3 regions of the Enterococcus sp. UD-01 genome follow, and region 3 is predicted to be linked to each of the others. Evidence: predicted binding sites of a transcription regulator. Region 3 holds the regulator's gene; each other region holds the start of a gene.
The links. Region 3 encodes HrcA, which represses chaperone genes, less so after heat shock. Its sites were predicted from a motif close to TTAGCACTCNNNNNNNNNGAGTGCTAA; they were not measured.
Positions count from the first base shown of each region.

Region 1: the regulator HrcA is predicted to act here: its motif matches at 8,345-8,371, upstream of clpP (ATP-dependent Clp endopeptidase proteolytic subunit ClpP).
Region 2: the regulator HrcA is predicted to act here: its motif matches at 2,044-2,070, upstream of groES (co-chaperone GroES).

Region 1 covers NZ_JBIYEU010000002.1:140,872-151,905, reverse strand. Annotated here, with positions in the region: gene ilvA (threonine ammonia-lyase IlvA) at 338-1,591, opposite strand; gene ilvC (ketol-acid reductoisomerase) at 2,257-3,252, opposite strand; gene ilvN (acetolactate synthase small subunit) at 3,308-3,790, opposite strand; gene ilvB (biosynthetic-type acetolactate synthase large subunit) at 3,791-5,485, opposite strand; gene ilvD (dihydroxy-acid dehydratase) at 5,498-7,189, opposite strand; gene ABH902_RS03060 (hypothetical protein) at 7,645-8,160, opposite strand; gene clpP (ATP-dependent Clp endopeptidase proteolytic subunit ClpP) at 8,408-9,001, shown strand; gene ABH902_RS03050 (thioredoxin domain-containing protein) at 9,110-9,631, shown strand; gene whiA (DNA-binding protein WhiA) at 9,676-10,611, opposite strand; gene yvcK (uridine diphosphate-N-acetylglucosamine-binding protein YvcK) at 10,636-11,034, opposite strand, start outside.
Region 2 covers NZ_JBIYEU010000002.1:245,855-256,888, reverse strand. Annotated here, with positions in the region: gene groL (chaperonin GroEL) at 44-1,672, opposite strand; gene groES (co-chaperone GroES) at 1,726-2,010, opposite strand; gene ABH902_RS03585 (hypothetical protein) at 2,245-2,427, shown strand; gene ABH902_RS03580 (lysostaphin resistance A-like protein) at 2,507-3,175, shown strand; gene ABH902_RS03575 (redox-sensing transcriptional repressor Rex) at 3,238-3,894, opposite strand; gene ABH902_RS03570 (ABC-F family ATP-binding cassette domain-containing protein) at 4,111-6,054, shown strand; gene ABH902_RS03565 (TrkA C-terminal domain-containing protein) at 6,069-6,704, shown strand; gene ABH902_RS03560 (glycine betaine/L-proline ABC transporter ATP-binding protein) at 6,986-8,176, shown strand; gene ABH902_RS03555 (ABC transporter permease/substrate binding protein) at 8,169-9,881, shown strand; gene ABH902_RS03550 (glucosaminidase domain-containing protein) at 10,311-11,034, opposite strand, start outside.
Region 3 covers NZ_JBIYEU010000007.1:8,349-19,382, forward strand. Annotated here, with positions in the region: gene ABH902_RS07730 (pyridoxamine 5'-phosphate oxidase family protein) at 1-131, opposite strand, end outside; gene ABH902_RS07735 (DUF4430 domain-containing protein) at 245-625, opposite strand; gene ABH902_RS07740 (ECF transporter S component) at 622-1,329, opposite strand; gene ABH902_RS07745 (ABC transporter ATP-binding protein) at 1,313-2,983, opposite strand; gene ABH902_RS07750 (energy-coupling factor transporter transmembrane component T) at 2,956-3,840, opposite strand; gene ABH902_RS07755 (helix-turn-helix transcriptional regulator) at 3,988-4,923, shown strand; gene dnaJ (molecular chaperone DnaJ) at 4,999-6,159, opposite strand; gene dnaK (molecular chaperone DnaK) at 6,432-8,261, opposite strand; gene grpE (nucleotide exchange factor GrpE) at 8,332-8,880, opposite strand; gene hrcA (heat-inducible transcriptional repressor HrcA) at 8,939-9,982, opposite strand; gene hemW (radical SAM family heme chaperone HemW) at 10,170-11,034, opposite strand, start outside.

The DNA of each region.
Region 1 (11,034 bases), on a different contig from region 3:
TTTATGTTTCGAGTAAATTTTGAACAAAGAAATCATGACTTATAAATGTTCGAGGATAGAAAAATGAAAATAACTGACCGAAAAAAGGTGGTCATTTGAAGTGAAAAAATTTCTATCTGGCTCATGTTCTTTGACAGTCGTAGTTGTTGTTTGACTGATTTAATGTAGTAAATTAAATATACGTTCTTTCCGCTCAAATGGCAAGAACTCTCTCTTCAATTTTTTACATTTTAAGCAAATTTAAGATAATTTTATACAAAAAAAATCGAGGAACTGCTAAAAAATATTTTCTTAGCAAGCTACTCGATATTTTTATTTTTTTGGTTGAAAAATTATATTAAACCAATAAAGCATATAACGAAGGATTTTGACTTAAATCAATATAATTTGGATCGAAAGTTGCAATTTTTTTCAGTAAGTTAGGTAGCTCTTGCCTTTCTTTTAATAAAATTCCCAAAATTACCGGTCCAGTCCCACGATTAACTTTTTTTGTATATTCAAATCGGGTAATATCATCATCCGGCCCCAAAATATCCGTTACAAATTCTCTCAGTGCGCCGGGGCGTTGTGGAAAATTGATGACAAAGTAATGCTTTAAGCCTTCGAAAATCAAGGAACGCTCTTCAATTTCTTCCATGCGATTAATATCATTATTACCGCCGCTGATAATACAAACCACATTTTTGCCTTTGATTTCTTCTTTCATTTGTTCTAAAGCAGAAACACTTAATGCCCCTGCAGGCTCCACTACAATTGCTTGCTTAGTGTATAAATCCAAAATCGTTGTACAGACCTGACCTTCATCCACTGCCAGCAGCTGATCGACATATTCCGTTGCATGCGCATAGTTAAGCTCCCCTACCTGCTTTACTGCAGCACCGTCTACGAATTTTTCAATTTTCTCCAGCATTACTGGCGCTCCTTCTTTAAAAGCTGCCTGCATGGATTGTGCGCCTAAAGGTTCAACGCCAACTACCTTAGTATTCGGACTTTGATTTTTTGTATAGGCAGCCACGCCGCTGATTAAGCCGCCTCCGCCAATCGCTGAGAACAGATAATCCACTTGAAATTGCCCACGTGCTTCCTGAAAAATTTCTACCGCTACAGTTCCTTGACCTGCCATGATATCCAGATCATTAAACGGATCTATAAAAGCCTGCTGTTGGTTTTGAGCAAATTCTTTTGCCGCTTTGGCGGAGGCATCAAAGGTATCGCCAATTAATTGAACCGTTACCTGCTCGCCGCCAAAAAACTTCACCTGCGACACTTTTTGCTGTGGAGTCGTCGTCGGCATAAAAATAGTGGCCGGCACTTTCATTTCGTGACAAGTGTAGGCAACTCCCTGCGCATGATTGCCAGCACTAGCGCAAACTACACCGTTTTTTAGAACTTCCGGCGCCGTTTGCTTAATAGCATAATACGCGCCTCTTAATTTAAATGAACGAACCTTCTGTAAATCTTCCCGTTTTAAATACACATTGCACTGATATTTTTGCGATAATTGCAAATCATATTGTAAAGGTGTTTTTGTCACCACCTCTTTTAATACGTCATACGCTTCATCAATTTTTTCTTTCGTCAGTTTTAACAAATGCTTCCCACCTTTCACTGAAACTGCTGTTGCGATTTATATAGTGAGGCTGGGACAGAAGCGTTAAACTCCGAGAACCAAGAGAAGGTACGTTCGTCATCGAATCACTTCACTCTTCGTGGTTGTCAGCACCAAGTAGGTACTGTCAAGCATCGAATCACTTCACTCTTCGTGGTTGTCAGCACCAAGTAGGTACTGTCAAACATCGAATCGCTTTACTCTTCGTGGTTGTCAGCACCAAGTAGGTACTGTCAAGCATCGAATCGTTTTACTCTTCGTGGTTGTCAGCACCAAGTAGGTACTGATAAGCATCGAATCACTTCACTCTTCGTGGTTGTCAGCAATTTCGGCTTATTTCCGAAGGCCTTCAATTCTTAGTGCTTTAGCACTTAGAGATTGATGTGATCGACGCGCAGCTAGAGTTGCTTCTGCTTCCGCCGTTTATTCGTACTTAGAGCGTGAAGCAAAAGTGTTATTTACTTTTGTCTCACGCTCACTACTTACGAATAAACGGTGGCCGAAAGTCAGGTTCTTCGGCAATTTTATAAAAGCCGATCAATATAAAAAGCATATTGGTCGTCTTTTACTCCACTTGCTCGAACCTAAACGACTTTTGGCTCAACCTCCTTTTCAGCACTCATCTATCTTTGTGATTGAGACTTGATTTAGTCTTCTCTTGAAACAAATGGCATCATTTTACGTAATTCCGCACCGACTTTTTCAATTGGATGTCCAGCGTTGTCTTTGCGCATTTGCTTGAATTCTTTAAAGCCGTTTTTATTGTCATCGATAAAGCCTTTGGCAAATTTACCATTTTGAATATCCGTTAAGACCTCTTTCATATTCGCTTTTGTTTCGGCTGTAACCACACGCGGTCCTGAAACATAATCGCCATATTCCGCAGTATTTGAGATTGAATTGCGCATTTTCTCAAAACCTCCTTCATAAATTAGATCTACGATTAGTTTTAATTCATGACAAACTTCAAAGTAAGCCAATTCCGGCTGATAACCGGCTTCTGTCAAGGTTTCAAAGCCTGCTTCGATTAAGCTGGTTAAGCCACCGCACAAGACAGCCTGCTCGCCGAACAAATCTGTTTCTGTTTCTTCTTTAAAGGTTGTTTCCAATACGCCTACACGTGTTGCGCCAATCCCTTTTGCATAGGACAACGCTACATTGCTGGCATTACCAGTAGCATCCTGATAAATACCAAAGAGTGCCGGTACCGCAAAGCCTTCAGTAAAGGTACGACGTACAAGGTGTCCTGGCCCTTTAGGAGCAACTAAGAAAACATCCACATCTTTTGGTGGCTTGATTACATCAAAATGGATATTGAACCCATGTCCAAAGGCTAAAGCATTGCCGGCTTCCAAATTTGGTGCAATTTCGTTATCATAAAGCGTCCCTTGAATTTCATCCGGCGCTAAAATCATAACGATATCTGCTTTTTTAGATGCTTCTGCTACTGTAAATACGTCGAAACCGTCATTGCGGGCGGCTTCCGCGGATTTTCCTTCACGAATCCCAATGATGACTTGATTGCCATTGTCCCGCAAGTTTTGCGCATGTGCGTGCCCCTGCGATCCATAACCGATAACTGCAACTGTTTTCCCTTCCAAATGATTTTTTTCTACTGAGTTGTCATAATATACTTTTGCCATGAATAAAAACCTCCAATTTTTTTATGCTTATAAGCGATTGCTTTAAGACCTGTTTTTAGTTGTTGCCTCTTGTAAATCCTGTAACGCCGGTTCTTGCCAGCTGTTTGATGCCATAAGGAGCGACGACATCCACAAATGCACTAATTTTTTCGCTCGTGCCGGTCACTTGAATGACGACTGTTTTGCTGCCGACATCGATGACATTGGCTCTAAAAGGATCAATCACAGAAAATAGCTCAGCCCGAACAGCAGCCGGAGCGTTTACCTTGACTAGCGCCAGCTCTCTTTCTAAGTGTGGCTCATCTGTAATATCAGATACCTTAATCACGTCGATTTGTTTATTTAACTGCTTGGTTACCTGTTCACTTTCGTTTAAGTCTGCGACTTGCACAATGACAGTTATTCTGGAAACATGCTCATGCTCAGTCGGACCGACAGAAATACTGTCAATGTTGACCTGCCGTCTAGTTAACACGCCGCTAAAGCGATTTAAAACACCGGAATTATTATTGACTGTTGCTGTAATGATTCGTCTCATTTACTCCACCCCCAGCATCTGATAATTTGGCTTACCGGCCGGAACCATTGGCAATACGTGTTCTGACGGAGAAACCATTACCTCAATCAGGACAGAGTCTTCTTCTTTAAAAGCCTCTGTCAGATCTGCTTCCACAGTAGCTGGGTTAGAAAGTCGAACCCCTTTAATGTGATACGCTTCCGCCATTTTAACAAAATCCGGCTGTGTTGCGAAAACTGATTCTGAACAACGACCGTTAAAAAAGCTTTCCTGCCATTGACGAACCATTCCTAATGACTGATTATTCAAAATAACGATTTTGATGGGAATATTATAGTGATTTAAAATAGCTAATTCTTGATTCGTCATTTGGAAGCCGCCGTCGCCTACAAACAAAACAACTTCTTTATCCGGACAACCCAGCTTTGCACCAATCGCGGCCGGTACGCCGTAGCCCATGGTTCCCAGACCGCCGCTGGTTACCAGTTGATTGGCATTTTTAAACGGATAAAATTGTGCCGTCCACATTTGGTGCTGTCCTACATCGGTTGCGACAATCGCCTCACCATTCGTTAGTTGACCAATAAATTCAATGACCTTTTGCGGTTTGATTTCTGCTTGCTGTTCTTTATCGTATTTAAATGGATGACGATTCTTCCGCGCTGCATTAAGCTTTTTCCAATCCGTTGTATCTGTGCAGGTAATATTGGTTTTCAACATTTCCTTTAAGGTTTCTTTGGCATCCGCCACAATCGGAATTTGGGTATCGATAATTTTACCGATTTCGGCCGGATCAATATCGATATGAGCAATTTTCGCATTCGGAGCAAATTCCTGCGGTGCACTCGCTAGACGATCATCAAAGCGAGAGCCAATATTTATTAGCAAATCACAATCCGTTAAAGCCATATTTGCCGCAAAAGAACCATGCATTCCTCCCATGCCTAAAAAAAGTTCATTTTCAGTTGGTACTGCCCCTAAACCCAAGAGTGAGCTAAGTGCGGGAATTTCATATTTATTGATCAATTCATTTAATTCCTGAGTAGCATCTGCATGCAGGACACCTGCACCTATTAGAAGCAGCGGTTTTTTAGCTTGTGCCAAAGCCTGCATCAGCTTTTTAACCTGCAGCTTATTTGGTTTAATCGTCGGCTGATAGCTAGGCAAATGCAGCTTTACTTCCTCTTTTACTTCTGCTTCTTTAATTGTAATATCTTTTGGTAAATCGATAACCACAGGTCCTTTGCGGCCGGTTGTTGCAATGTGAAAGGCTTCTGCGATAATTCGCGGCAAGTCACTGGTACTGCGAACCTGATAATTATTTTTTGTGATCGGCATTGTCAGTCCTACTACATCTGCTTCTTGAAATGCATCCTTGCCAATCCCATCTGTTATTACTTGTCCAGTGAAAATGACTAACGGCACCGAATCACTCATTGCATCTGCTATTCCGGTTAAAATATTAGTTGCACCCGGACCGCTGGTTACGATAACTACGCCTGGTTTGCCGGTTGCTTTGGCATATCCCTCCGCTGCATGAACAGCCCCTTGCTCATGTCTAGTCAAAATATGTTTAATTTCGCCATCGTAAAGCGCATCATAAAGTGGAAGCACAGCACCACCGGGATAACCAAACACCAAATCAACCTCTTGCTTCAATAATGCATCAATCAAAATTCTTGAGCCATTTTTTACCTTTTTTTGCTGTTTTATCACAAGCTTCCCTCCTTAATCTAACAAATCTTCAGGAATCTGCATGATTCCCCCTGTATGTGCAGACGTTACCAATGCCGTATAACGCGCCAAGTATCCTGTTTTTACTTTCGCTTTAAACTTGGGCAGCTGGTCTCTTCTTTTTGCTAATTCTTCTTCTGTTACGTGCAGTTCCAATGTTCGATTCGTCAAATCAATCTCAATTTCATCACCGTCTTGAACCAACGCAATGGGTCCGCCAGCAGCTGCTTCCGGTGAAATATGCCCAACAGCAATGCCTCGAGTCGCCCCTGAAAAACGGCCGTCAGTAATCAGTGCCACATCTTTTCCTAAGCCTCTGCCGACAATACTTGAGGTAGGTGCCAGCATTTCCGGCATGCCTGGACCGCCTTTAGGTCCTTCATAACGAATAACGACCACATGCCCTTTTTTAACTGTATGGTCATCGATCGCTGCTACAGCTTCATCATGTGAGCTAAAGCAAATCGCTTTTCCAACGAATTTCTTGATGGAAGGATCAACTCCGCCAACTTTAATGACGCTGCCTTTCGGGGCGATGTTACCGTAAAGAATAGATAAACCGCCAACTGGACTGTAGGGGTTTTCCTTAGGATGAATGACCTCCGGATTCTTAATGACCGCATCCTGTACGTTTTCACGAATCGTTTTGCCGGTAACCGTGATCCGATCCGGATGAATCGCATCACCTAAATCCACCAGCTCTTTCATAATTGCCGGCACACCGCCAGCTTCATGAACATCGTGCATGGAGTAAGCAGAAGATGGAGCAATTTTGGATAGATATGGAACACGTTTAGCAATTTCATTGACTTCTTCCAAGTTATAGTCAATTTCCGCTTCATTTGCAATCGCCAAAGTATGTAAAACCGTATTTGTCGAACCGCCCATTGCCATATCTAAAGCAAAGGCATCATCAATCGCTTCTTTAGTAACAATGTCTCTTGGCTTGATTTGCTTTTTCACTAAGTCCATTAAATGGAAGGCCGATTTTCTAACCAGTTCTTTTCGTTCTTCAGAAACAGCTAGAATTGTCCCGTTACCCGGCAGTGCTAGACCTAAAACCTCCATCAAGCAATTCATTGAATTCGCCGTAAACATCCCTGCACAAGAACCACAAGTTGGACAGGCATTTTGTTCCATGAAGTTAAACTCTTCTTCGGTCATTTTGCCTTCTTTAAAGGTGCCAACTGCTTCAAACATGGAAGAAAGAGTCGTGGTATGCCCTCTTGGATCAACACCGGCTTTCATTGGACCGCCTGAGCAAAAAATCGCTGGAACATTTGTCCGAACACTAGCCATCAGCATTCCGGGAGTGATTTTGTCGCAGTTTGGAATGTAAAAAACACCGTCAAACCAGTGAGCGTTAATGACTGTTTCTGCTGCATCAGCAATAATTTCTCTGCTGGGTAAAGAATAGCGCATTCCAATATGACCCATAGCAATCCCGTCATCTACGCCAATCGTATTAAACTCAAAAGGAATACCGCCTGCTTCTCTGATTGCTTCCTTGGCAACATCCGCCAGCTCTCTTAAATGGACATGCCCCGGAACAATATCAATATACGAATTACAAATTGCGATAAAAGGCTTATCCATATCCTTTGCATTTTTTACTTGCCCAGTTGCATACAGTAAACTTCTGGCCGGTGCCGCTTCAATTCCTTTTTTTATTTGGTCACTACGCATGTTCATCCACTCCATTTTCGTCATTTTCAGAAAAAATTGTACGTTATTTTCTAAGATAATTTTTCCCTTGGCTATTTCTTTACTAAAGTTTTCTACAAAAAAAGCATCCCATCAATAAATGGGATGCTTTAGTAAGAATCCCATTTACCAAAGACAAACAGGACTCAAACATCTGCGAAAAATCTCAGTGTTCTAAGTCCTATACGATAAAATAATGACTAATACATGATCGTTTATCTTCTTCATGGCAATGGTCTCCTCGTCAAAAATCTATAAAAGATTAAAATAGCATGTGATATTCAAAAGCTTTTGTTAACTATAAACCTAAAAAATGAGAATGTCAATAAAATTTAATAAAAAAGTTCAGAAAATTCAAAAAATAGAGTACAGAAGAATTGGGCTCTATTAATATAAAAAACTGTGTATGCTCAAAATGAGTTTACACAGTTTTGATTTTATCCTTTTTGGAAGTAATACAATGGTTTGTTGGACAAGCGTTTCATTTGACTTTTTTTATCTTCAATCGTCGTAAGCAGCTCTTCTGAAAAGTTTTCTAAAATAGCTCTGCCGCCTTTATACGTGCTGCCCCCCATAGCAATCACTTCATCAGGAGTCAAAATAACTTTTCGATGGGCAATTTTTTTAAAGAATTCTTCCACCAGAAATGTTGGTAAGTAAAAATTATTTTGTGCCGAAAATGATTCTAGATAAATAAAATCATCAATGCTAATATAACAATCATCCATTGAAATAAAATTTACTGATTTATCTACATAAATATCTCTTTTTTGTAAAATTTCATTGATCTTCTTATTTAATAAATTCAATGTTTCGATCTCTTTTACGTAATGTTCCAACTCACGATACTGGACGGCTTTGCGCTCTTCATAAGAGACACGTAAAGCAACTGCTACAGACACAATCGCTGCACCAATCAGTACACCTGTCATTCCTGCAATAAAAACAAACATTCTGCATTCCTCACTCCATTCAATTCTTTATTTAGTATAACACAGTCACGTCTGTGAACGAAAGAAAAACAAAAATGAAAAAGATACTTTTACACAACTAGCTCTTTCTGATAAGCTGTTTCTTCTGCATCGCTTTTTGGTGCATTGAAGTTGACCTTTTTTGACCAATGAAGTATACTTTTTTTAAGCAATCCCATTTGCTTTGTGATAAAATGATTTAAGAGCTTTTATATAGGAGGAATATACTATGAATTTAATACCAACAGTCATTGAACAGTCATCTCGTGGAGAAAGAGCTTATGACATTTATTCACGTTTATTAAAAGATAGAATTATCATGTTAAGCGGACCAATCGACGATAACGTCGCTAACTCAGTGATTGCTCAATTATTATTTTTGGATGCACAGGACTCTGAAAAAGACATTTACATTTACATTAACTCACCAGGCGGCAGCGTTTCTGCTGGTTTAGCAATTTTTGATACAATGAATTTTGTGAAAGCCGACGTGCAAACGATCGTTTTAGGAATGGCAGCTTCAATGGGCAGCTTCTTATTAACAGCCGGTCAAAAAGGCAAACGCTTCGCTTTACCGAACGCTGAAATCATGATCCACCAACCACTTGGCGGAGCTCAAGGTCAAGCAACGGAGATTGAAATTGCAGCCAAACATATCTTAGACACACGTGATCGCTTGAACAAGATTCTCGCTGAACGCACAGGCCAACCCTTAGAAGTCATTGAACGTGATACAGATCGCGACAACTTCATGACTGCGCAACAAGCGAAAGAATATGGCTTAATCGATGAAGTTATGGAAAACAGCAGCTCTTTAAGCTAATAAAAACAACAAGTGCCTAAATTTCTTAGCGAATTTAGGCATTTTTATTTAAACTTAAGGCAAAAAGGTCTAAACTAATATTAAAAGAAGTGAAAGGAAGGTTTATAAATGGATATTTCAGTTATTGATGCTCAAAAAGTAACAACTAAAAATGGATTAAACAGCGGCAGTGACGAGGCACCCATTAAAATGGTGGAATTTATGAATGTGCGCTGCCCTTACTGCAAAAAATGGTTTGAAGACTCTTTTGAGCTTTTAAACGATTATGTCAAAGCTGGTAAAGTGCAACGGATCATCAAGCTTTTTGACAAGGAAAAAGAAAGCTTACAACGCGGAAATGTCATGCACCACCATATTAATTATGATTTACCCGAAAAAGCTTTAACAGATCTAAAACAAATGTATGATACTCAAAATGAATGGGGCGATCTTTCTCTAGAGGATGTCGCAGTCTACGCTGAAGATAATTTACAACTTCCAGAAAAAGGTGATGCAGCTGTCAGCCAAGCAATTATTGCAGAAGCACAGGCTGCAAACATTAGATTCGTTCCAACAATTGTGATTGGCGAACACATTTTTGACGAATCAGTTACTAAAGAAGAACTTATCAGTTATTTAGAAGGTAAATAAAAAAATTCTTGGAAGCTCGAGTAGGGCTTCCAAGAATTTTTTTATTAAGCACTTTTCTCGCGCAGCTTATCAGCAAATTCATTGATTTTGCGAATACGGTGGTTTATACCAGATTTTGAAATAGCTCCGGAAGGAATCATCTCTCCAAGTTCTTTCAAACTAACTTCCGGATACTCCAAGCGCAGCTCGGCAATTTCCTGTAATTTTTCCGGCAAAGCAGTCAGTCCTACCGTTCGTTCAATATACTGAATATTTTCAATCTGTCTGGAGGCTGCATCAATTGTTTTATTCAAATTTGCTGTTTCACAGTTCACAAGCCGATTAACCGAATTCCGCATATCACGAACAATCCGTACGTCTTCAAACTTCAACATAGAATTTGTGGCGCCAATCAGAGTTAAAAAGTCCGCGATACGTTCAGCGCCCTTCAGATAAGAAATATAGCCGTTGCGCCGTTCCAAGGTTCTGGCATTCAAATCATAATAATTAAGCATTCGGCAAATATCCTCATTATGCTCTTCATAAATAGAAAAAATCTCTAAATGATAGCGGCTAGTTTCCGGATTATTCACTGACCCGGAAGCCATAAACGCTCCTCTTAAATAAGAACGCATCTTTTGCGCATTCCCCATAATATCGTCCGACACTTGCGTATTAAAAACCAGATTATCCAAAATATCTAAATCCGCCAGCACATCTTTGGTTCCTTGTTTTAAACGAACGATATACACGTTATTCTTCTTCAGCTTCATTTTTTTGCGCACCAGCAATTCCGCTCGAACGTCATAATGATCTTTCAAAAGTGAATAAATACGTCTGGCAATGGCGGCATTTTCAGTCTGCACATTGAGTACAAATTGCTGATTCACAATACTTAAAGAGCCGTTCATCCGAATCAAAGCGGCCAACTCTGCTCTTGCATGCTCACGATGAACCTCCAAGGTGGTCAGCTCTTTTTTTACGTCTGAGGCAAAAGACATTTTGCCTCCCCCTTTCTAAAAAACCTAATACTTCGCACCAAAAACAATCCGAAAGAGCTCATCGACGACTTTATCTCCGTCGTGAAAAACGCCGCCATCTCTCAGCTTTAAAAAGTCCGTCGAAATAACGCGGCAGCCCTCATCCCTCAGCTTTTGGAAATCATGCTCCACTTGTACAAGGTATTCGTCATAAATCTCCGGATCCATGTAGCCCTCCGGCACCTTTTCCGTATTAACTAAAACCGTATCAACAAATTTATTCTTTAAATGCTCATGCAGTACACAAACATGATCGGCATCACTAAAATGCTCGGTTTCCCCTTTTTGCGTCATAATATTACAAATATAAACGACCTCACCAGTCGCATTGATGATCGCTTCGCCGATTTCACTGATGACCAGATTCGGCAAAATACTGGTAAA
Region 2 (11,034 bases), on a different contig from region 3:
GAATAAAAAAGAACCTCGCCATGCGAGGTTCTAAAGTTTTTTCTTACATCATACCGCCCATTCCCATTGATGGATCCATTGCTGGGGCTGCTGGAGCAGCTGGTTCTGGTTTGTCTGCTACGACTGCTTCGGTTGTTAACAATAAAGCTGAAACAGAGGCAGCATTTTGTAAAGCAGAACGAGTTACTTTAGTTGGGTCAACAATTCCTGCTTCAACCATGTTTACCCATTCGCCGTTGGCTGCGTTAAAGCCGATACCAAGGTCAACATTTTTAAGCTTGTCTACAATGACAGAGCCTTCATAGCCGGCATTTTCCGCGATTTGACGGATTGGTTCTTCTAAGGCGCGTACTACGATTTTCACACCTGTTGCAACGTCGCCTTCTGCATCTAATTCTTTTACTTTGCCGATAACATTGACTAAAGCAGTTCCCCCTCCGGAAACCATTCCTTCTTCAACAGCGGCACGTGTTGCGTTTAACGCATCTTCAATACGTAATTTTAATTCTTTTAATTCAGTTTCTGTTGCTGCACCAACTTTGACAACGGCAACTCCGCCAGCTAATTTCGCTAAACGTTCCTGTAGTTTTTCACGGTCAAAATCAGATGTTGTTTCACCAATTTGGTTTTTAATTAATTGAACACGAGCGTCAATGGCTTCTTTACCGCCAGCCCCTTCAACAATTGTTGTGTTGTCTTTGTCAACAACGACTTTGCTTGCGTTTCCAAGGTTTTCAATCGTTGTATCTTTTAATTCTAAACCTAAATCGTCAGTGATAACTGTTCCGCCAGTTAAGATAGCAATATCTTCAAGCATTGCTTTACGGCGATCGCCGAAGCCAGGTGCTTTGACAGCTACTACGTTAAAGGTTCCGCGAATTTTGTTTAAGACTAAGGTTGGTAATGCTTCACCATCTACATCATCAGCAATGATTAATAGTGGACGACTTTGTTGTAAAATTTGTTCCAATAACGGTAAAATATCTTGAATGTTAGAGATTTTTTTATCTGTAATTAAGATATATGGATTTTCTAAAACAGCTTCCATTTTATCGTTATCTGTTACCATGTATTGAGATAAGTAGCCGCGGTCAAATTGCATACCTTCTACGACATCTAATTCTGTTTCGATCCCTTTGGATTCTTCAATAGTAATAACACCGTCATTGCCAACTTTTTCCATCGCATCTGCAATTAATTGGCCAACTTTTTCTGAACCAGAAGAAACAGCAGCTACTTGTGCAATCGCTTCTTTTGAATCAACCACTGTTGAAATGTTGTGTAATTCTTCGACAGCTGTTTTTGTTGCTAATTCAATACCGCGGCGGATACCTAACGGATTTGCGCCGGCAGTGACGTTTTTCAAGCCTTCACGAACAATAGCTTGGGTTAAAACAGTTGCAGTTGTAGTTCCGTCACCAGCAATATCGTTGGTTTTAGAAGCTACTTCTGAAACAAGTTTTGCGCCCATGTTTTCAAAATGATCTTCCAATTCGATTTCTTTTGCGATTGTTACTCCATCGTTAGTAATTAGTGGAGAACCAAAAGATTTTTCTAAAACAACGTTGCGGCCTTTAGGACCTAATGTTACTTTTACTGTATCTGCTAATACGTCTACTCCGCGAAGCATTGCTGCACGCGCATCTTCTGCAAATTTAATTTCTTTTGCCATAATTTCTTCACCTCAAAATATTTTTTTATTTAAATGAATTGTTTTGTACCATCTTATTCGACAATAGCAATAATATCTTTACCGGAAACGATTAGGTATTCATTTCCTTCGTATTTTACTTCTGTACCTGAATATTTTTCAAACATAACAGTATCGCCTACTTTTACATCGGCAGGAACTTTTGTACCGTTATCTAAAACACGACCTTCACCTACTGCGATAACTTTTCCTGTTTGAGGTTTTTCTTTGGCTGCTGAAGCTAAAACAATGCCTCCGACTGTTTTTTCTTCTTCTTTCGCGACTTCAATGATGACGCGGTCACTCAATGGTTTTAACACAATAAATCCCTCCATAAAAAATAGTTAGTTATTTTAGCACTCTTGTAGTTAGAGTGCTAACTCACACTATTTATAATACTCATTTCACTTCCTTTTTGCAAGTCTTTTGAGTAATTTTATAAAATAATTGTTACACATTCTTTATCCTGCACTTTTTCCTTAAGCTTTATCGGCTTATTATCACGTTTTCGGCCTATTCATGGTAAAATAAAATTAGAAAGTGAGGCGCTTAACATGAAAAAAAGAATTCTTCACGCATTAACAGCTACTGGCCTTTATCTACTCATTGCCAATGCCGGAAACCTTTTCTTTGGTGTAAACAAACGTTTCGACTGGACGACAACCTTGTGGGAAGCGGTGTTCTTTTTTATTTTCATCTTTCTTCTATTAGGTTATCGAGATAACTGGCGCAAGTAAGTTTTTCTTGAATAAAAATGTGCTATACTTTTAACATATTCTATTTTCGAAAGGAGTTTTGCTCTACATGCCAAAACAAATCTCAATAAAAAAACAAAGCGTTATCATGATTTTTCTATATGCTGTTGTTTTTCTCTCGCCATATCTTTTTCAATCGCTTTCTCAGAAGGCGATCATTACAGCCACCACTTTTACTTATATTTTAGGTGCGGTTTTAATGAGCTGGCTGTATTTAAAATATAAACAATCTGCCATTACTCAGGTAGAAACATCTGGTAAACTGACTTCACCGGTGTTTGTATTCTTATTGGGCATCAGCGGTATTATTATGGCCATTATTATTCAAGCCATTGTCTTTAACATTGAAGCGGCAATTACGGGTGAACAAAATACCTCTCAAAATACGCAAAATATCATTGCGCTCATTTTAACAAATCCTTTGTTTAGTTTAGCGACCGTGATCGGCGGTCCTTTCATGGAAGAATTTATTTTTAGACGCTCGATGATTGGTATTTTGGAATCTTATACAGGTTTTTGGCTTGCAGCGATCATTAGTTCTACCTTATTTTCACTAATTCATAGGGATGGTCACTTTTTTGTTTACTTCTTTATGGGCTTCTTTTTTGCCTTATTATATAAACTAACCGGTAAAATTTGGACCTCTATTATTGCCCATTGTGGCATGAATGCATTAGTCGTTGTCGCACAGCTCTTTTTGTACTACAACAATATTCAGTTGCCTAGTTAAAACTTAAGCCAAAAGAAACCCCCAAAGCAAAACATTCACTTGTCTTGCTTTGGGGGTTTCTTTTACTCTTCAATATCTGATTCAACTAAGGCACTGTCATGGTGTAAGAAGTAAATCAGCGTTTGTAATTCATTGGTCAAATCTACGTTTTGAATCAACACATCTCCAGGTGCTACCAAACGGGCAGCTGTAAAGTTTAAAATACCTTTAATCCCAGCATCTGCCAATTGATTCACTACTTCTTGGGCTTTTCTGGCTGGTAGAGTTAAAATCGCCACTTCAATTTGTTGAACCCGAATTTGTTCCATCATATCACTCATTGGATATACAGGAATGCCGTCCACGATTCTGCCCACAATATTTTCATTGATATCAAAGGCACAGCTGACTCTAATACTGTTGCTTTGATGAAATTTAAATTTTAATAAGGCGCTGCCGAGATTTCCGACACCGATCAAAGCGACATTGGTCAGCTCATCATCATTCAAGGTTTTGGCGAAGAAGTTCATCAGATTTTCAACATCATAGCCATACCCTCTTTTACCTAATTCGCCGAAGTAAGAGAAATCACGACGAATAGTTGCGCTGTCTACTTGAACAGCCTCACTTAATTCAGTGGATGAAACTTTATTTTTTCCTGCACCGTGCAGTATTCTTAAATAACGATAATATAGGGGAAGGCGACGCGCCGTTGCTTTTGGAATAATTTGGTCTTTCACAATTGTACCTCCAATACACTAAATAATAGACTAACATCCAATTATCATAATAGCAGTTATTCTGAACAAAAAGCAATTTTGTAGCTCAAAAAAAACAGGAAATACTGGATTTTTTTACGGATTTGTGGAATTTTTAGCGCTCTTTAGCTGGATAACTGCTATTTTCCGCTATTTTATGCTAAACTGAAAGCATTGAAATAGAAATGAGGATGTCCCATGATTTTACTCCAAGCAAATCAAATTGCCCGTTATTTTGGTGCAGATACTTTGTTTGAAAATATACAAATGGAAATCAGCAGCCACAGCCGCATTGCTTTAGTTGGCCGTAACGGCGCTGGTAAATCAACACTTTTAAAAATAATCGCCGGCATAGATTCGCCGGACAACGGCACAATTGCCAAAAATAAAACTGCCACTTTAGGCTATCTGGCCCAAGATACTGGTTTACAGTCAAATAAAACCGTCTGGGATGAGATGCTGGAAGCTTTTGCTTCTATTATAAAAATGGAGCAGCGCATGCGTGAGCTTGAATTAATCATCAGCGATCTGCCAGATTCACAAAATTATGAAGCAGCTCTAAAAGAATACGATCGACTACAGCATGACTTTGCGGAACAAAACGGCTATGGCTATGAAAATGAAATTCGCTCTGTTCTACACGGTTTTGGCTTTAAAGAAGAGTTTTACGAAAAAAATATCAGCACGCTTTCCGGCGGTCAAAAAACACGCTTGGCACTCGCTCGCATGCTGCTGCAAAAACCGGATATTCTAATACTGGATGAACCGACCAACCACTTGGATATTGATACGCTTTCTTGGCTGGAAAATTATTTACCGAGCTACGCAGGCGCGCTTTTAATCGTTTCCCATGACCGTTATTTCCTTGACAAAGTGGTCACAGAGGTTTATGAAATTAGCCGTCATAAAATGCGCTACTATAAGGGCAATTATTCTAAATATTTAGAACTAAAAGCAGAACAGCTAACAAGCGAGTGGAAGGCTTACGAAAAACAACAAACGGAAATTCATAAACTAGAAGATTTCGTCGCTCGCAACTTAGTTAGAGCTTCTACAACCAAACGCGCCCAAAGTCGCAGAAAAACCCTTGAAAAAATGGAACGGCTTGATCGTCCTCAAGGTGACGAGAAATCTGCCAATTTCCTATTCGATATTGAAAAAGTTTCGGGAAATGTGGTCTTACAGGTAGAAGCTGCGGCAATTGGTTATGACAATCGTATTTTGTCTGAGCCTGTTTCTTTAGACATTCGCCGACAGGAAGCCATTGCTCTGGTTGGTCCCAACGGTATCGGCAAGTCTACCTTGTTAAAGTCCATCATTGGAAAAATTCCTTTCATTAAAGGCAGCGCTACACTTGGCACCAATGTTCAAATCGGTTATTACGATCAGGAGCAGGCGAATCTACATGGCACCAAAACGGTCTTAGCAGAACTTTGGGATGAGCATCCGACGACACCTGAAAAAGAGATTCGCAGTGTTTTAGGCAGCTTCTTATTTACCGGAGCTGACGTTGAAAAGACCATTCCCTTACTAAGCGGCGGCGAAAAAGCCCGTGTTGCTTTAGCTAAGTTGTCAATGAACAAAGAAAACTTCTTAATTCTCGATGAACCAACCAACCACTTGGATATCGACAATAAAGAAGTTTTGGAAAATGCCTTAATTGATTATGAAGGCACCCTGCTATTCGTTTCCCATGACCGTTACTTTATTAATCGGATTGCAACCAAGGTGATTGAGTTGTCCGAAAATGGCAGCAAGCTTTATTTAGGTGATTACGATTACTATTTAGAAAAGAAACTGGAAGAAGAGGAATTAGCAGCGTTACTAGCAGAACAATCAGCGGAAACACCCCCGACCGCTGCTAAACCTAAAAATGATTTTTTCCAAAATAAAGAGCAACAAAAGCTTGTAAGAAATTTAACTAGACGAATCACTCAAATTGAAGAAAATTTAGCCGAATTAGATCAAACCATTGAACTGCTGGAACAAACCATGGTTGATCCGGCGTTGGTGGATGATCATGTACAGCTGATGGCCCTTAATGAAGAACTGGAAGCCGCACGTAAACAGCAGGAAGACTTACTAGCCGATTGGGAAAATCTCAGCTTGGAGCTGGAAGAATTAGAAGAAACTAACAAATGAAAGGCTGACAAATGATGACTTCAAAACGTATTCATGTCATTCAACCAAAATACCAACAAATTGCGGTAGACGTAGCAGCTAAAATCGCAGATCAAACCTTTGCACTCGGCGAAAAAATCCATGCTCGCTCTACTTTGGCCAACAAATACGGCGTTTCGCCTGAAACAGCTCGCAAAGCGATCAGCGTTTTGGTAGATTTAGATATTGTTCAAGCTAAGCACGGCAGTGGCTTTTATGTTCATTCCATTGAAAAAGCGAAATATTTTGTTTATCAATATCAAGATGTTCAATCCATCCGTGAGCTAAAAGAAGAATTGATTGACAGTGTAAAAAAGCAAAAAGAAGAATTGAGTCATTTTTCTGAAATTTTGGATGTTTTGGTTGACCAAACCAAACGCTTTGATTCCTTTAATCCTTTAAATCCTGTTACGTTTACTTTGACCGAAGAAGCGGCTCATTTAAACAAATCGATCAGCGAATTGAATTTATGGCAAAGCACGACTGCTACAGTGATTGCTATCAAGCACGGTGAAGAATTGCTGGTTTCCCCTGGTCCATATGCCAAATTAACCGCCGGCGATACGCTCTATTTTGTCGGTCATGAATCAACATTACAGCGCGTACAAAACTTTTTTTATCCCCAGACATAAGCACCTCAGCACGGAACTAAGCATTCTTGGTTTCGTGCTTTTTTCTTGAGTCAATAACAACCTCAAAAATTTTACCCATTTATTCGCTGAATTCTTCTTAATTTGACAAAGTGACTACACGATGTTAACCTAGAATGGTCACTTTTTTCTGAAAAGAAATTGTCTTTCTTTTCAAAGAATACCACAACGTTTTAAATGCAGTAGAAATGGAAATAGCGCAACGAACTGACTTTTCCAAATCATGGATTTAATCGTTTTTAATTATTAGGAGGAAATCTGCTTTGCCTAAAGTAAAAGTTTCACATTTAACAAAAATTTTTGGTAAGAAATCCAAGCAAGCGCTGGATATGATCCGAGAGAACAAAAGTAAAACAGAAATTCTGCAAAAAACCGGTGCAACAGTTGGTGTTTATGATGTCAATTTCGAGGTGGAAGAAGGTGAAATCTTCGTCATTATGGGACTTTCCGGCAGCGGAAAATCTACTTTAATCCGCCTGTTGAATCGTTTAATTGAACCAACTTCCGGTAATATTTACATTGACGATCAGGAAATTGCTAAGTTGGATAAAGAAAGATTAAGAGAAGTTCGTCGAAAAAAAATGAGCATGGTTTTTCAAAACTTTGGTCTCTTCCCTCACCGTACCATTTTAGAAAATACTGAATATGGCTTAGAGGTTCGCGGAATTCCTAAAGAAGAGCGAAAGGCGAAAGCGGAACAAGCGCTGGATAATTCAAGTCTGCTCGCTTTCAAGGATCAATACCCCAACCAGCTGTCCGGTGGTATGCAGCAGCGTGTTGGTTTAGCTCGTGCTCTAGCAAATAATCCTGAAATTCTTTTAATGGACGAAGCCTTTTCAGCATTAGATCCGTTAATTAGACGAGAAATGCAGGATGAATTGGTCGATTTACAGGAAAACGTGAAAAAAACCATTATTTTCATTACACATGATTTAAATGAAGCTTTACGAATCGGCGACCGTATTGCGTTAATGAAGGACGGTCAAATTATGCAAATCGGTACTGGAGAAGAAATTTTAACGAATCCGGCGAATGATTATGTACGAACCTTTGTTGAAGATGTAGATCGTTCGAAAGTATTAACCGCCCAAAATATCATGGTCCCTGCGCTGACAACGAACATTGAAATTGACGGTCCGACCGTAGCACTGACACGTATGCGTCAAGAAGAAGTCAGTATGCTGATGGCTGTGGATAAAAAGCGGCACTTAAAGGGCGTTGTTCGCGCCGAGCGTGCGTTGGCTGCCCGAAAAGCAGGTAAGCCTTTAACCGAGTATATTGATACAGATATCACTACGATTGATAAAGACATGCTAGTAAACGATATTTTGCCTATCATCTATGACTCACCTACTCCAATTGCAGTTACGGAAAACAACAAACTCATGGGCGTAGTAATTCGCGGTAGCGTTCTTGAAGCATTAGCAGAAACTGAGGTGACCATTAATGACTAATTATCAATTACCGGTAGCAGCTTGGGTTGAGGCTTTTACCGCTTGGATGACAAACACTTTTTCTGGTGTTTTTGGCTTTTTCCAACTCTTTGGACAACATTTAATGGAAGGTATTACTTCTGTTTTACTTGCCGTTCCACCGCTATTATTGATTGTATTAATGACAGGCATCGCCTTTATTATTTCGCATAAAAAAATCGGCTTAAGTCTGTTTACCTTTTTTGGTCTGTTGTTTATTTACAATCAACATTTATGGACGGATCTGATGAATACTGTAACCTTGGTCTTATTATCCAGTATTGTTTCAATTGTGATCGGTGTACCGCTTGGTATTTTAATGGCTAAAAGTAGCAAAGCACAAAGCATCATCACACCTATTCTTGATTTTATGCAGACAATGCCCGGTTTTGTTTATTTGATTCCGGCAGTGGCCTTTTTCGGTATTGGGATGGTGCCCGGCGTTTTCGCTTCGGTAATTTTTGCCTTACCACCGACTGTCCGCTTTACAAACCTAGGAATTCGTCAAGTACCGAAAGAACTGGTTGAAGCATCTGATTCTTTTGGTAGTACCGGTTGGCAAAAATTATTCAAACTTGAACTGCCTTTAGCCAAAAATACCATTATGGCTGGAGTCAATCAAACGACAATGCTAGCTCTTTCAATGGTCGTGATCGCTTCAATGATCGGTGCTCCCGGTCTGGGACGCGGTGTTCTTTCAGCCTTACAACGCGCACAGGTTGGTAATGGTTTTGTAAATGGTGTGGCTTTAGTTATTTTGGCCATTATCATTGACCGTTTTACTCAAAATATAAATCAAAAAAAAGCCGTCCCCGCTAAAGCAAAGCTGACGAAAAAACAGAAAACAGGTGCGATTATCGCTGTTGCGATTCTTATTCTTGGCTTTATTACAGGCCCAGTGCTCTTTTCTTCCGCTAATGAAGAAAAATCCGTTTCTTTAGCTTACGTTGAGTGGGATACTGAGGTTGCTTCCACTCATGTAGTTGGTGAAGTTCTCAAGGATATGGGCTACCGAGTGTCCATGACTCCTTTGGACAATGCCATCATGTGGGAATCTCTTTCAAAAGGTGAAACGGATGCGATGGTCGCTGCTTGGTTGCCGAGAACGCACGGAGAACAATACAAGCAATATAAAAATAAAGTCGACGATTTAGGAGAAAATCTATCGGGTGCTAAATTAGGCATCGCTGTTCCTTCTTATATGAATGTAAATTCAATTGAAGATTTATCCAATCAGGCGCATAAAAAAATTACTGGAATTGAACCCGGAGCCGGTGTTGTCACAGCGGCAGAAAAAACACAGAAGGCTTACGCCAATCTTTCTGACTGGACGATTGAAACCTCTTCTTCCGGTGCAATGACCGTCGCCTTGGGACAAGCAATCAAAAATAAAGAAGAAATTGTAATTACCGGCTGGTCTCCTCACTGGATGTTCGCAAAATATGATTTACGCTACTTAGACGATCCTAAAGGAACAATGGGCAGCAAAGAAGCGATTCATACCTTTGCTAAAAAAGGCTTGGAAAAAGAAAGTCCTGACGCTTATCGTCTATTGAAAAATTTTCATTGGTCTCAAGAAGATATGGAAACCGTAATGTTGGATATCAATAATGGTACGGACCCCGTTCAAGCGGCGAGAAATTGGATAAACACTCACGAAAAAGAAGTCGCTGAATGGAAAAAGTAAACTAAAAAAGTGAGAGCTAGACAAAACTAAAAACAGTTTTGCCTAGCTCTCTATTTACGAATAAACGGTAGCTGAAAGTCAGGTCCTTTGGCACTTTCATAAAATCCGCTCACTATAAAAGTACCTTGTTCATCTCTTACTTCAATTGCTCGAACCTAAACGACTTTTGGCTCAATTTCTTTTTTGTACACAAGTAACCGCTCGGCTGGGTGACCGAGCGGTAAAGGAGTTCTTTTTACTTGAGGAGTAAAAATGAAAAAGTGTTATGTTTGGGTTTGTTATTGGGTATGCTTATATAATACAAGGAAGATTTGAAGAAACTATGTCTAAATCATTGAGGTTTCCTATAGATTCCTTAAGAAAAGGTAAATCACAGAAAAACAGTTCTAGTAGTTTATTCCCTTCACTACTAGAACTGTTTTTTGTATTTTATTTTGGTGTGATGTAAGACAAAGCATTCGCTGTACTTTGATCAATGATTCTGAATGACACGACCCCTAGGCCTACCGCATTCATTTCAGAAATCAAAATTGAACCGTCCTTATAAACATGTTCTACAAATGCAACGTGTCCATAAGTGGAATCCGCTCCTGCTTCATTTGGCTGGAAGCTGACGGCAGTGCCAGCTTTCGGCTTATTGGAAACCTTGTATCCGTTGGCTTTCCCTGTTGTGCCCCAATCCATACCATTACCCATCGTTGTGCCAATTTTTCCGTCTAATTGGACAATACGGTTATATACATATTGGGTACAATTACCGGCCGCGTATAATTCAGAACCTGAATAGGTTTCTCCTGAGTACTCAGGGAAATCACTGTCCGGATGACTGTCCGCAACGATAATCTTACCTGCTGAAGTTTTAGAAGGTTTGGCCTTATCATATTCAGTCAAATTATACTTTTTAATAAAAGCATTTAATTTTTTATTGTAGCTGGTGTCTGTTGCATACACACCAGTTAAAGCCTTCGTAGCATCTTTATAAGTGGCTGCGTTCTTTTTCCAAGTACCAGCGTAAATCCGGGGATTACCAAGGACACCGTTTTTCATTAACTTCGCATAGTCCTCAAAGGATTCCTTATAACCGGGATACTGCTTGAAGGCCGCTTGAATCTGAAACATCTGGCCAGAACCGTTATCTTCTTTTGTATTGAAA
Region 3 (11,034 bases):
AATAAACATTTTTTGTTCTCGTCATAAAAGAAATTGACGATTCGGACATTGGGCTGTTCCCCAACACTGGTTGCTAAAGCAATTTCCTCTTGTTCGTTCATTATCGTGCTAAAAGCTTCTTTGATTGTCATACTACCTTCTCCTTTATTGTTCCTTTATTTACTAACATGTTTATTGTAGCAAAGAAACCCTGACAACTATGTGTCAGGGTTTTACTAGTTTTTTTCAATAAGTGTCCAAATTTTTACTCTAATTTATTTAGCGTCCAAGTAACTACATCACCATCTTTTAAATAATAGTCCACTGCCGCAACATCCGGCTGCTTACCATTGACATCGTACAGCCAATATTTATTCTCCTGCGCATTTTGCTTATGCCCGTCAATTCCAGTGATAAAATCCTGATCCATTTCAAGCTTGAATTGTTGATCCATAATCGTCTGCAAGGATTCTTTCTTATTTACCGTCAGCTCTTTTTTATCAAACTCTTGCTTGTCTTCTTTTAAAATGATAGTGATTTTAAGCTGATCCTGCGCTTTTTCTTTAGCCGGCTCAGCTTTTTGCGTACAGGCTCCTAATGTTAACATGACCAGTAGTATCAAAAAACCATAAATGTTTTTTTTCATTTTTTCCTCTCCATTTCTGCTCTTATATTATATTTTATTAAAATACGCTGTAATCTGCTCTGAAAGGTGCGCAAAAGCAGACAAGAAAAAAAGACATTTGCTGCACAATACGTCAGTGTGAACGGCGCCGCTGTGACTAATAAAGCGGCATAACGTGGCCAAGAAAAAGCATGATCAAGCGAAAAGACTGTCCAAACATCCATAAAAAACGAAAAGAACAAACCCGCGAAAATCCCGTAGGCACTCAACAGCCAATAATGCTTTTGTAGCTGATGACGAACGAATGGAAGTCCGGCAAGCAAGCCAATGACGCCCCAAGAAAACATCTGAAACGGTGTCCAAGGACCTTGCCCAAATAAAATATTGGACGTCACAGCGGATAGTGAGCCCACCAGAAAACCGACCTCCGCGCCCATACAAATACCGGTCAGAATAATCAGCGCAGTCATAGGCGTAACGGCCGGAATCAGATAAAAAACGACTCGTCCCGATACTGCGGTCGTTGTTAAAACCGCAATCAGCACCAGCTCCTTGATATTTAGCTGCTTTTTCTCGTAGCGGTAATAAAAGGGCAGACAGGCGGCAGTTGCCAAGCCTAATGAAACTGCTTGGTATTGATTTCTGTTAAACAATAGCCAGCTTAAAAAAAACAGCACTAGTACGCCTAGCATCAGCATTATTTTGCCATCAACTTTTCCTCTCATTAGCTTTCACCGCTTCCTTACAATGTTCAATCACTTGACGCGTTGACACTAATTCATTAAACACACCTCTGGAAATGCGGCTGGCTGTGGTCGTATAAAAGGTGTGCTCACTGAAGAAGCGTTTTGGCTCGGCTTCTGCTAAGATTGTGTTATTAAAAAACAAGCCGCAACGATCCGCTAATTCAGCGGCAAAATCCAAATCATGCGTGACGGTTAAAATCGTTTTGCCGGTTCGAGCCAATTGTTTTAAAAGTGCAGTCAGCTCTGGCTTGGCAAAATTATCCAAACCTTTTGTCGGTTCATCCAGTAAAAGAATTTCCGGATCGGTTAATAAAAGCTTGCCGATGGCTGCACGCTGTCCTTCACCACCGCTTAAATCAAAGGGATGCTGCGCTAAACAGGCTTCTATGTCCAATAATTCAGCGACTGCTTCGATTCGCTGTTGACTTTGAGCCTGATCCCAGCCCTGATTGGTTAGATAAGACAAATATTCTTGCGCGACAGTTTCTTTAATAAAAACCAGCTGTGACGCTTGCGGCAAATAACCGACAGCTGCCTGCTTCTTTTTCAACACTTCACCAGAAACCTGTATCTTACCACGATAACAGGTCAAGATTCCGGCAATGACCTTTAACAACGTTGTTTTCCCAGTTCCATTTCCACCAACTAAAGTAAAAATTTCCCCCGCTTTTAAGGTTAAATCTACTCCAGCTAAAACATCCATGCCAGACTTCTCATAACGAAACCAGCAATTTTTCAATTGTAAGCGAATCTGTTCCTTGGAAATCAGCTGTTCTGCTCGAGCAGCTGGTCGCTCCAATGTTTCTTTAGCAAAATGCCGCTGCAAAAAGCGCTGCCCTTCCATAACGGTTAAAGGACAATCCTCTTTATCATCCAATCCAAGGAAAATCTGGGCTGCACTCGGCAGACTTAAAATAAAACGCTGCAGTCCCACCCCATTTTGCCTCACTTCTTTTACAAGCTGAGCAGGTGTTTCCGCATAAAGCAATTGACCTTTTTCCAATAGCAACACACGGTCAGCCACAGGAAAAAGCGATTCTAACTGATGCTCAACCATTAAAATCGTCATCCCCAATTCGCGGTTTAACCGAACCAACAGATTCATAAAGCTTTGTGCTGCCAAAGGATCTAATTGTGTAACCGGCTCGTCCAACAATAAAATGGTCGGACGCATCACCAAAACAGCGGCTAAATTTACTAATTGCTTTTGGCCCCCAGACAGCTTTGCCGTCGGATGCTCCAATAAATCATCAATCCCTAAAAAACTGACCATTTCAGCAATTCTACGTTTGATTTCCGCAGCAGGAACGCGGATATTTTCCAAGCCAAAGGCTAATTCCTGCCAAACAGTCGTCGTGATTAACTGACTTTCCGGATGCTGCATCACATAGCCAATGCTGTCTGCGGGAAAGTCACTGAGTGGTGCTCCTGCCAACGTGAGGGTACCTCGCAGCTCGCCGGTCGGTGCTAACTGTGGTTTTAACAGCTTTAACAAGGTTGACTTGCCGCTGCCGGAAGCCCCGCAGATTAAATAAAAAGCGCCTTTTTCAACTGAAAAGGAAACTTGCTTTAATGCAGGTTGTGTTGCTCCCGCATAACGAAAGCTTAAATTCTCAACTGCAAGATAAGCCACGTAATTCCCTCCCTTAGTTTATTAAATGTCGGTAAACAAGCGAAAATGAAAAAAAAGAGATAATAAAATGCCTGCTGCTGGATAAATGGTCCTACCGCTTCTAAATAAGGATAAAAAGTATAAGCGGCTCCTTCAGGCAAAAATACAGACAAATAAAAAAGACCGCTGCCGCCTAACAGCAGAATGACCAGTGTATCGTAAAAATGCCACTTAAAGACCAGTCGACTACTGCGCTGTGTCGTATAACCGCGAGCCTTCATGGCATCTGCCGTATCCATTGAGCTTTCCAACAGCCAAGTAAATAAATGACCAAACAGATCCAAGCCGTAAGTAGCTTTTTCTCGCAGCCGCAGCTTACGCGTTTGCTGAAAGGTTTGCTGAACCTGATTTAATTCTGTGAAATAATACCGAAATAACGGAATAAATCGAAAAATCAACGCTAAAATGACGGTCAATTTAGGCAGTCGTTTGCCAAATAAGTAAAAGAATTTTTCCATCCCAACCGCACTTTGCATATTTTGAAAAAGATAGATGACGGAAGCTATCTTCATCCCCATAAACAGGCCATATACTGCTGCTTCGGCAGTGATCGGTTGCCGTCCTAAAAAAAACAAAACCGTTGCGCCCCGATGGATAAACAAGGGATTTGTAAGCCCGATCACCAGCATAAAGATCAGCGGATAAATAATTGAACGTTTACTTTTGCCCGCTAAATAAAATAGACGTAAGCTAAGGCAGCCGAAAAAAATACTGGAAAGAAGCACAGGATTGTCCGTACTCATGGTAAGTAAAAGCATTAATAAATAATAGCAGGCGGCTACAAACGGATGAACGGTTTTAAAAAAAGACGGTTTCACTGCAAAGCCCCTTTCCTGCAAGTTAAGTAACGACACTTATTATATCAAAAATGACGATAAAGAACAGCTTTTGACAAGATCTCTGCGCAAAGTCCAAGTTTTTCGTTATAATAAAAGGACAAGCTCTCTAAGAAAGTAGGCATAATATTGAAAACAGAACGACTATTGACTATGATTATGATTTTACTGGATAAAAAGCAAATTAGCGCAACCAAGCTAGCGGAAATGCTGGAGGTTTCCGTCAGAACGATTTACCGAGACGTCATTTCACTAAGTGAGGCTGGGGTGCCAATTTCTACAACGCCCGGCGTCAATGGCGGTATACAAATTATGGACAATTACAAAATTGACAAGCAATTTTTCACGGCAGCAGATATCACGTCCTTACTAATTGCACTGGAAAGCTTAGCCACGAATGTTTCACCCATTCAGTTGAATCAGATTTTAGAAAAGGTAAAAACCTTAGTGCCCGCTCATTATCTAGAGGAAATCGAGTTGAAAACTAACCAGATTGCCATCGATTTAACGCCATGGACCAGTAATACGACTGTTCAACCCTTTTTAGAATTAATAAAAATTGGACTGGATCGTTCCAAATTATTAGCCTTTCATTACGAAAATAATCAAGGGATTTTGAGTCAGCGCAAGGTTGAGCCTTATCGCTTAGTGTTAAAAGAGATCAGCTGGTACTTGCAAGCCTATTGTACAGAAAAGCAGGAATTCCGGACATTCAAGCTGTCCCGAATAACCAACTTAACCCTATTGGACGAGGCGTTTACACCTCGCCCATTCACACCGTCTCCTTTGGGAAGTACGCCGTGGGTTCAAGGGGACTTTACCAAAATTCGATTAAAGCTTAAACGCCGTCTTAAGGATCAGCTGATTGATAAATTTGGCAAGCTGACTTTTATAGAGCATTCTGATCCAGCGTTTCTTTTAGTCGAATTGTCTTTTATGGAGGATGAATATGGTTATAATCTGCTCTTAGGCTTTGGTAATAACTGTGAGTGTCTGGCTCCTGCACATGTTCGTAAAGAGTTAAGCCGAAGAATTATGGAGCTGGCTGCTCTTTACCAAAAATAAAAAAGGAAAGAAACGACAGCATTCGCTATTGTCTCTTTCCTAAATTTTTTCCTTGTCTAAGATAGACTATGTTGCTTATTTTTTCTTTTTACCACCAAAGGCATCTTTCATTTTATCGAAAAAGCCTTCTTCTTGTTGTTCATCTACTGTTTGACCGCCTGCTTTTGCAAAGGCCCGCAATGCTTCTTTTTGCTCTTCATTTAAGTTTTTCGGCGTAATGATCTTCACTTTGACATGCTGATCTCCTGTTGAACCGCCGCGTAAACGTGGCGCACCTTTGCCGCGTAAACGGAAATTGGTTTCTGTTTGAGTACCTGCCGGGATTTTTAATTTTACATCGCCATGCACGGTTGGCACCTTCACTTCGTCTCCCAATGCCGCTTGCACAAAGCTTAATGGCAGATCATAGTAAATTTCTGAGCCTTCGCGGTCAAAAATATCACTTTCTTCTACATTGAACACCACATACAAATCGCCATAAGGTCCGCCGTTTGTACCAGCTTCACCTTGGTTTGCCAAACGCATTTGTTGTCCGTCTTCTACACCAGCCGGCACATTTACTTTTACTTTATGCGCTTTTTTCTCATGACCGGTTCCATGACAAGTTGGACATGGATCTTTAATTTCTTTTCCGGTTCCATGACAAACATCACAGGTTTGACGACTCATAACGCGGCCAAGCGGCGTTTGACGTTCCACATTAATCGTTCCTGAGCCGTGGCATTTGTGACAAGTTTCAGGATGTGTACCTGGTTTTGCACCGCTGCCGCCGCAGGTAGCACAATTGTCTTCACGATTATATTTAATCTCTTTTTCTACGCCAAAAATCGCTTCTTCAAATTTAAGCTTAATTGTATATTGAAGATCGGCCCCTTGTCTTGGTGCAGTTGGATCAACACTACGTCCGCCGCCGCCAAAGAAGGAATCAAAGATATCTTCGAACCCGCCGAAGCCGCCGCTACTAAAGCCGCCGCCAAAACCACCAAAGCCACCAGCTCCGCCGCCGTAATTAGGGTCCGTTCCTGCATGACCGTATTGATCATAAGCCGCTTTCTTCTGTGGATCACTTAAGACTTCATAAGCTTCAGAAACTTCTTTAAATTTTTCCTCGGCGCCTTCTTCTTTATTAATGTCCGGGTGATATTGCTTTGAAAGCTTGCGGTACGCTTTTTTTATTTCATCATCTGAAGCACCTTTAGACAAACCTAGCACTTCATAATAATCTCTTTTAGCCATTCGTTCCCCTCCAACTATCTATTCCTTTATCCAAGAACCAACATAACTGATTCACATCAAAACATCGTTGTAATCATACCACAAATTATGTAAAAGCAAAATAGCTTCTCTAAATTTGGCGTAACCTGCTGCGATGACTATAGATAGGCAAAAGGTGTGGAACAAAAGTAAAAATACTTTTATGCCACACCCTCCTCCTATAGCCGAACAATCGGTGAAACAGATTCATTTCTTTTGTTTTGACTATTTTATCGGCTACTTATGAGCGATGATTATTTATCGTCGCCTTCTACTTCTTCAAAGTCAGCATCTACAACGTCATCTGCTCCGCCTTGTGCAGCTTCCGGATTTTCTTGTGCTTGTTGTTGCGCTGCTTGTTCATAAAGTTTCACTGTTAAGTTTTGAACGATTTCGTTTAATGCATCACGTTTAGCTTTCATTTGTTCGATATCGTTTGCTTCAACAGCCGCTTTTAATTCGTCGCGAGCATCTTCTGCTTTTTTCACTTCATCTGCATCAACTTTGCCTTCTAATTCTTTCAAAGTTTTGTCAACTGTGAATAATAAAGCATCCACGTCATTACGTAAATCTACTTCTTCTTTGCGAGCTTTATCTGCTTCAGCATTTGCTTCAGCATCTTTCACCATACGTTCAATTTCGTCGTCTGATAAGCCTGATGAAGATTTGATTGTGATCGTTTGTTCTTTTTGTGTACCTAAATCTTTCGCACGAACATTAACAATCCCGTTTTTGTCGATATCAAAGCTTACTTCAATTTGTGGCACACCACGCGGAGCAGCTGGAATATCTGTTAATTGGAAGCGACCTAATGTTTTATTGTCCGCTGCCATTGGACGTTCACCTTGTAGTACGTGAATGTCTACAGCTGGCTGATTATCTGCTGCTGTTGAGAAGACTTGTGATTTACTTGTTGGAATAGTTGTATTGCGGTCGATCAATTTAGTAAATACGCCGCCCATTGTTTCAATTCCCAATGATAATGGAGTTACGTCCAGTAAAACAACGTCTTTCACATCACCAGTGATAACACCGCCTTGGATCGCAGCACCCATTGCCACTACTTCATCCGGGTTCACTGATTTGTTTGGTTCTTTGTTGGTTTCTTTACGCACAGCTTCCACAACTGCAGGAATACGTGTTGAACCACCAACTAAAATAACTTCATCAATTTCAGAAGGAGTTAAGCCTGCATCTTTTAAGGCTTGACGTACAGGAGTTTTAGTCCGTTCAACTAAATCGCTTGTTAATTCATCAAATTTCGCACGTGTTAGGTTCATTTCCAAGTGCAATGGACCAGCATCGCCAGCAGTGATGAATGGTAAGCTGATTTGTGTTGATGTTACACCTGATAAATCTTTTTTCGCTTTTTCAGCCGCATCTTTCAAGCGTTGCACAGCCATTTTATCTTGAGATAAATCTACGCCGTTTTCTTTTTTGAATGCTGCTACCATGTAATCGATGATCTTGTTGTCAAAATCGTCCCCGCCCAGCTCATTATCGCCTGCAGTTGATAATACATCAAAGACCCCATCGCCAAGTTCAAGGATGGATACGTCAAAAGTACCGCCACCAAGGTCAAAAACTAAAACTTTTTCGTCTTTATCTGTTTTGTCTAAACCATACGCCAACGCTGCTGCTGTTGGTTCGTTGACAATCCGTTCTACTTCTAAACCGGCAATTTTACCAGCATCTTTTGTTGCTTGACGTTGTGCATCGTTAAAGTAAGCAGGAACAGTGATGACTGCTTTGTCTACTTTTTCACCTAAATAATCTTCCGCAAAGCCTTTTAAATATTGTAAAATCATTGCAGAAATTTCTTGTGGTGTATAAGATTTACCGTCGACATCTACTTTGTAGCCCGTTTCGCCCATATGACGTTTAATAGATGAAATAGTGTGCGGGTTCGTTACTGCTTGACGTTTTGCTACTTCCCCAACTTGAATTTCACCATTTTTGAAAGAAACTACGGAAGGAGTCGTACGATTTCCTTCTGGGTTTGCAATAATTTTTGCTTCGCCGCCTTCTAAAACTGCGACAGCTGAGTTTGTTGTTCCTAAGTCAATACCGATAATTTTACTCATAGTTCATGATCTCCTATCTTCTTTTTAATTTTTGCTTTTTCTATTAGAATGCAAGTTTTTGTTTTGCTGCTTATTGTGCAACAACAACCATACTTGCGCGTAAAACGCGATCGTGCAGTTTGTAGCCTTTTTGTAAAACTTCTACGATAGTATCCGCAGGTGTTTCGTCACTTGCCGGAATCGTTTGAACCGCTTGATGTAAATTCGGGTCAAAGACTTCACCTTTCGCAGGAATTTCTTCAATCCCTTCTTCTTTCAAAGCGCCTTGAATGCTTTCAAGAACCATCGCTACGCCTTTTTTCAGGCTGGCACCTTGTTCTCCTTCTACTTCAATGGCCATTGCTCGTTCTAAATTATCAATCGAAGGCAGCAGCTTCTTGCCTAAATCTTGTGAGCGATAGCGCACTAGTAATTCCCGTTCGTTTTTGAAACGATTGTTCATGTTGGCGATTTCTGCGCGTGCTCTTAAGAATTTGTCTTCCATTTCAGAAAGTTCTGTTTCTAAGCGCTGTTCTTCTGTTACTTCAGCTTCTTCTGGAACATCTGAAGGCTCAACAGCATCAACCTCTTCCACTTGCTGATCCGTAAGCTCTTCATTTGTTTCTTCTTTTTTGGTCACTCTTGCAACTTCCCTTCTCGGTTCCGTAGATTTGTAGTTTTATATAGTAACTTCTTGCTTATTCATCTAAAAAGCGATAGTAAGCGCCAAGTTTAGAAGCTAATTCATGGCGGAACACGTCAACCAGACCGAAGATCTTTGAATAAGGCATACTGGTCGGTCCTAAAAGTGCAATGGTTCCTTTTCCATGTCCAGTTACTTCATAGGTTGCTGTAATCATACTCATGTTTTCCAATAAGTCATTTCCTATTTCCGTTCCAATCCGTATAGCGATCGGTGTATCTGTTTGATCGCCTACACTTAACAAGTGGGTCAGTGCATCTGTATTCTGCATAAAGGAGTAAACCGATTTTACTTGATCAAGATCCTGCTTCATACCAAAATCCAAGACATTCATCCGTCCGCTGACAAAGACCTTTTCCTCAAAGGCATGTCCCAGCATTGCATCGAATAGTTTCATCATACCGTCAGGGGTTTGGAAGTAACGATGCAAAATCATCGGAATTTCTGTTCTTAGTCGATGATAGACCGTCAATAACGGCTGACCTACCAGCTTGTCGTTAATGATCTGTGTCATTTTTTCTAAATCCTGACTGGATACCGAAGCCGGAACAGCAAACACCTGACTTTCTACATTGCCTTTATCGGTTACAATAATAGCAATGATTTGACGTTCATTTAAAGGAACAATCCGAAAACCAGTCAACTTGCGTTCTTTCACTTCCGGTCCTAGCGAAAAAGCTGTGTAGCTGGTCAAATCTGATAGAATTTCGGCCGACTGTTCAATGATATCATTAATCTCATGAAATTCTTTGCCGAACGATTGCCGAATCAGCTCTAGCTCTTCCTGACCAATCTCCGCCGGACTGAGCAAATGATCCACATAATAGCGGTATCCGCTCATCGAAGGTATTCTGCCGGATGAAGAATGGGTTTTTAACAAAAGACCATATTCTTCCAATGTTTTCATATCGTTTCGAATTGTGGCTGAGCTCGACTTAATACCGTCTTCCATCAGCTTCTTAGAGCCTACAGGCGTACCCGTATTTGTATATTCTTGGATGATAAGACGCAAAATATTCTTTTGTCTTTCAGTTAACATAATTACCACCCTCCATTAGCACTCATAACGTTCAAGTGCTAATACAATTATAAATATACCAACTCCCTCCATTAATGTCAAGAGAAAAACTTCTTTTTTAGCACTCTCCTATCCAGAGTGCTAACTAAATAGAAAAACCTGAAAAAAAGCAATTTTTGCCGCCTTTCAGGTCATTACACATACTATTTTATTCCTTGTCCAATAAAAAAGCTTCAAAAACATCGTTGCCGACAAACAGGCCTTTTTCTGACAATTGGAAGGTCTCTTCATTTTCAATCAGCAGACCTTTTTGAATTAAATCCGGAATTGTTTCTTGATAAACTTCCGTTAGCGGACGACCAAACTTTGCAGCAAATTTTGCTTTAGAAACGCCTGCTTTTTTTCTTAAACCTAAAAACATTTCTTCTTCAATTTGGTTGTTTAAGGTCAGGCTTTCCGTTTCTAACGTTGGCAGCTGCCCTTTACGCAAGGGGTTCAAGTAATGCTGGATCGGTCCGTGATTGCGATAACGAGTGTGACCTAAATAGCCGCTTGCCCCCGCACCAAATCCATAATAATGAGCATTGTCCCAATAGACAAGATTGTGCTGGCTTTCCATTCCTTTTAAAGAAAAATTACTGACTTCATATTGATGCCGTCCTGCTTTTTCCATCGCGGTGATGGTTTCTTCAAACATTTGCGCTTCAATTTCTTGATCCGACAGCTCAAGACGTCCTTGTCGAACCAGATTCATAAATAGGGTTTTATTTTCAAGAATCAGAGAATATAGCGAATAATGCGGCAAATCAAGCTCAATTGCTCGTTTAAGCGTATCACGAAAATCCGCTAAGGTTTGCCCCGGTAAGGCATAAATAAGATCTATACTAACGTTGGAAAACTGTTCTTTTTCCAAAAATTTCATCGTATCGTAAACATCAGCAGCCGTATGCTTGCGTCCAATTTTTTTCAGTAAACGATCATCGAAAGTTTGAACTCCCATCGAAAGGCGATTCACACCAAACTCTTTCATTACCCGCAGCTTTTCCTGCGTTAAATCACCCGGATTGGCTTCT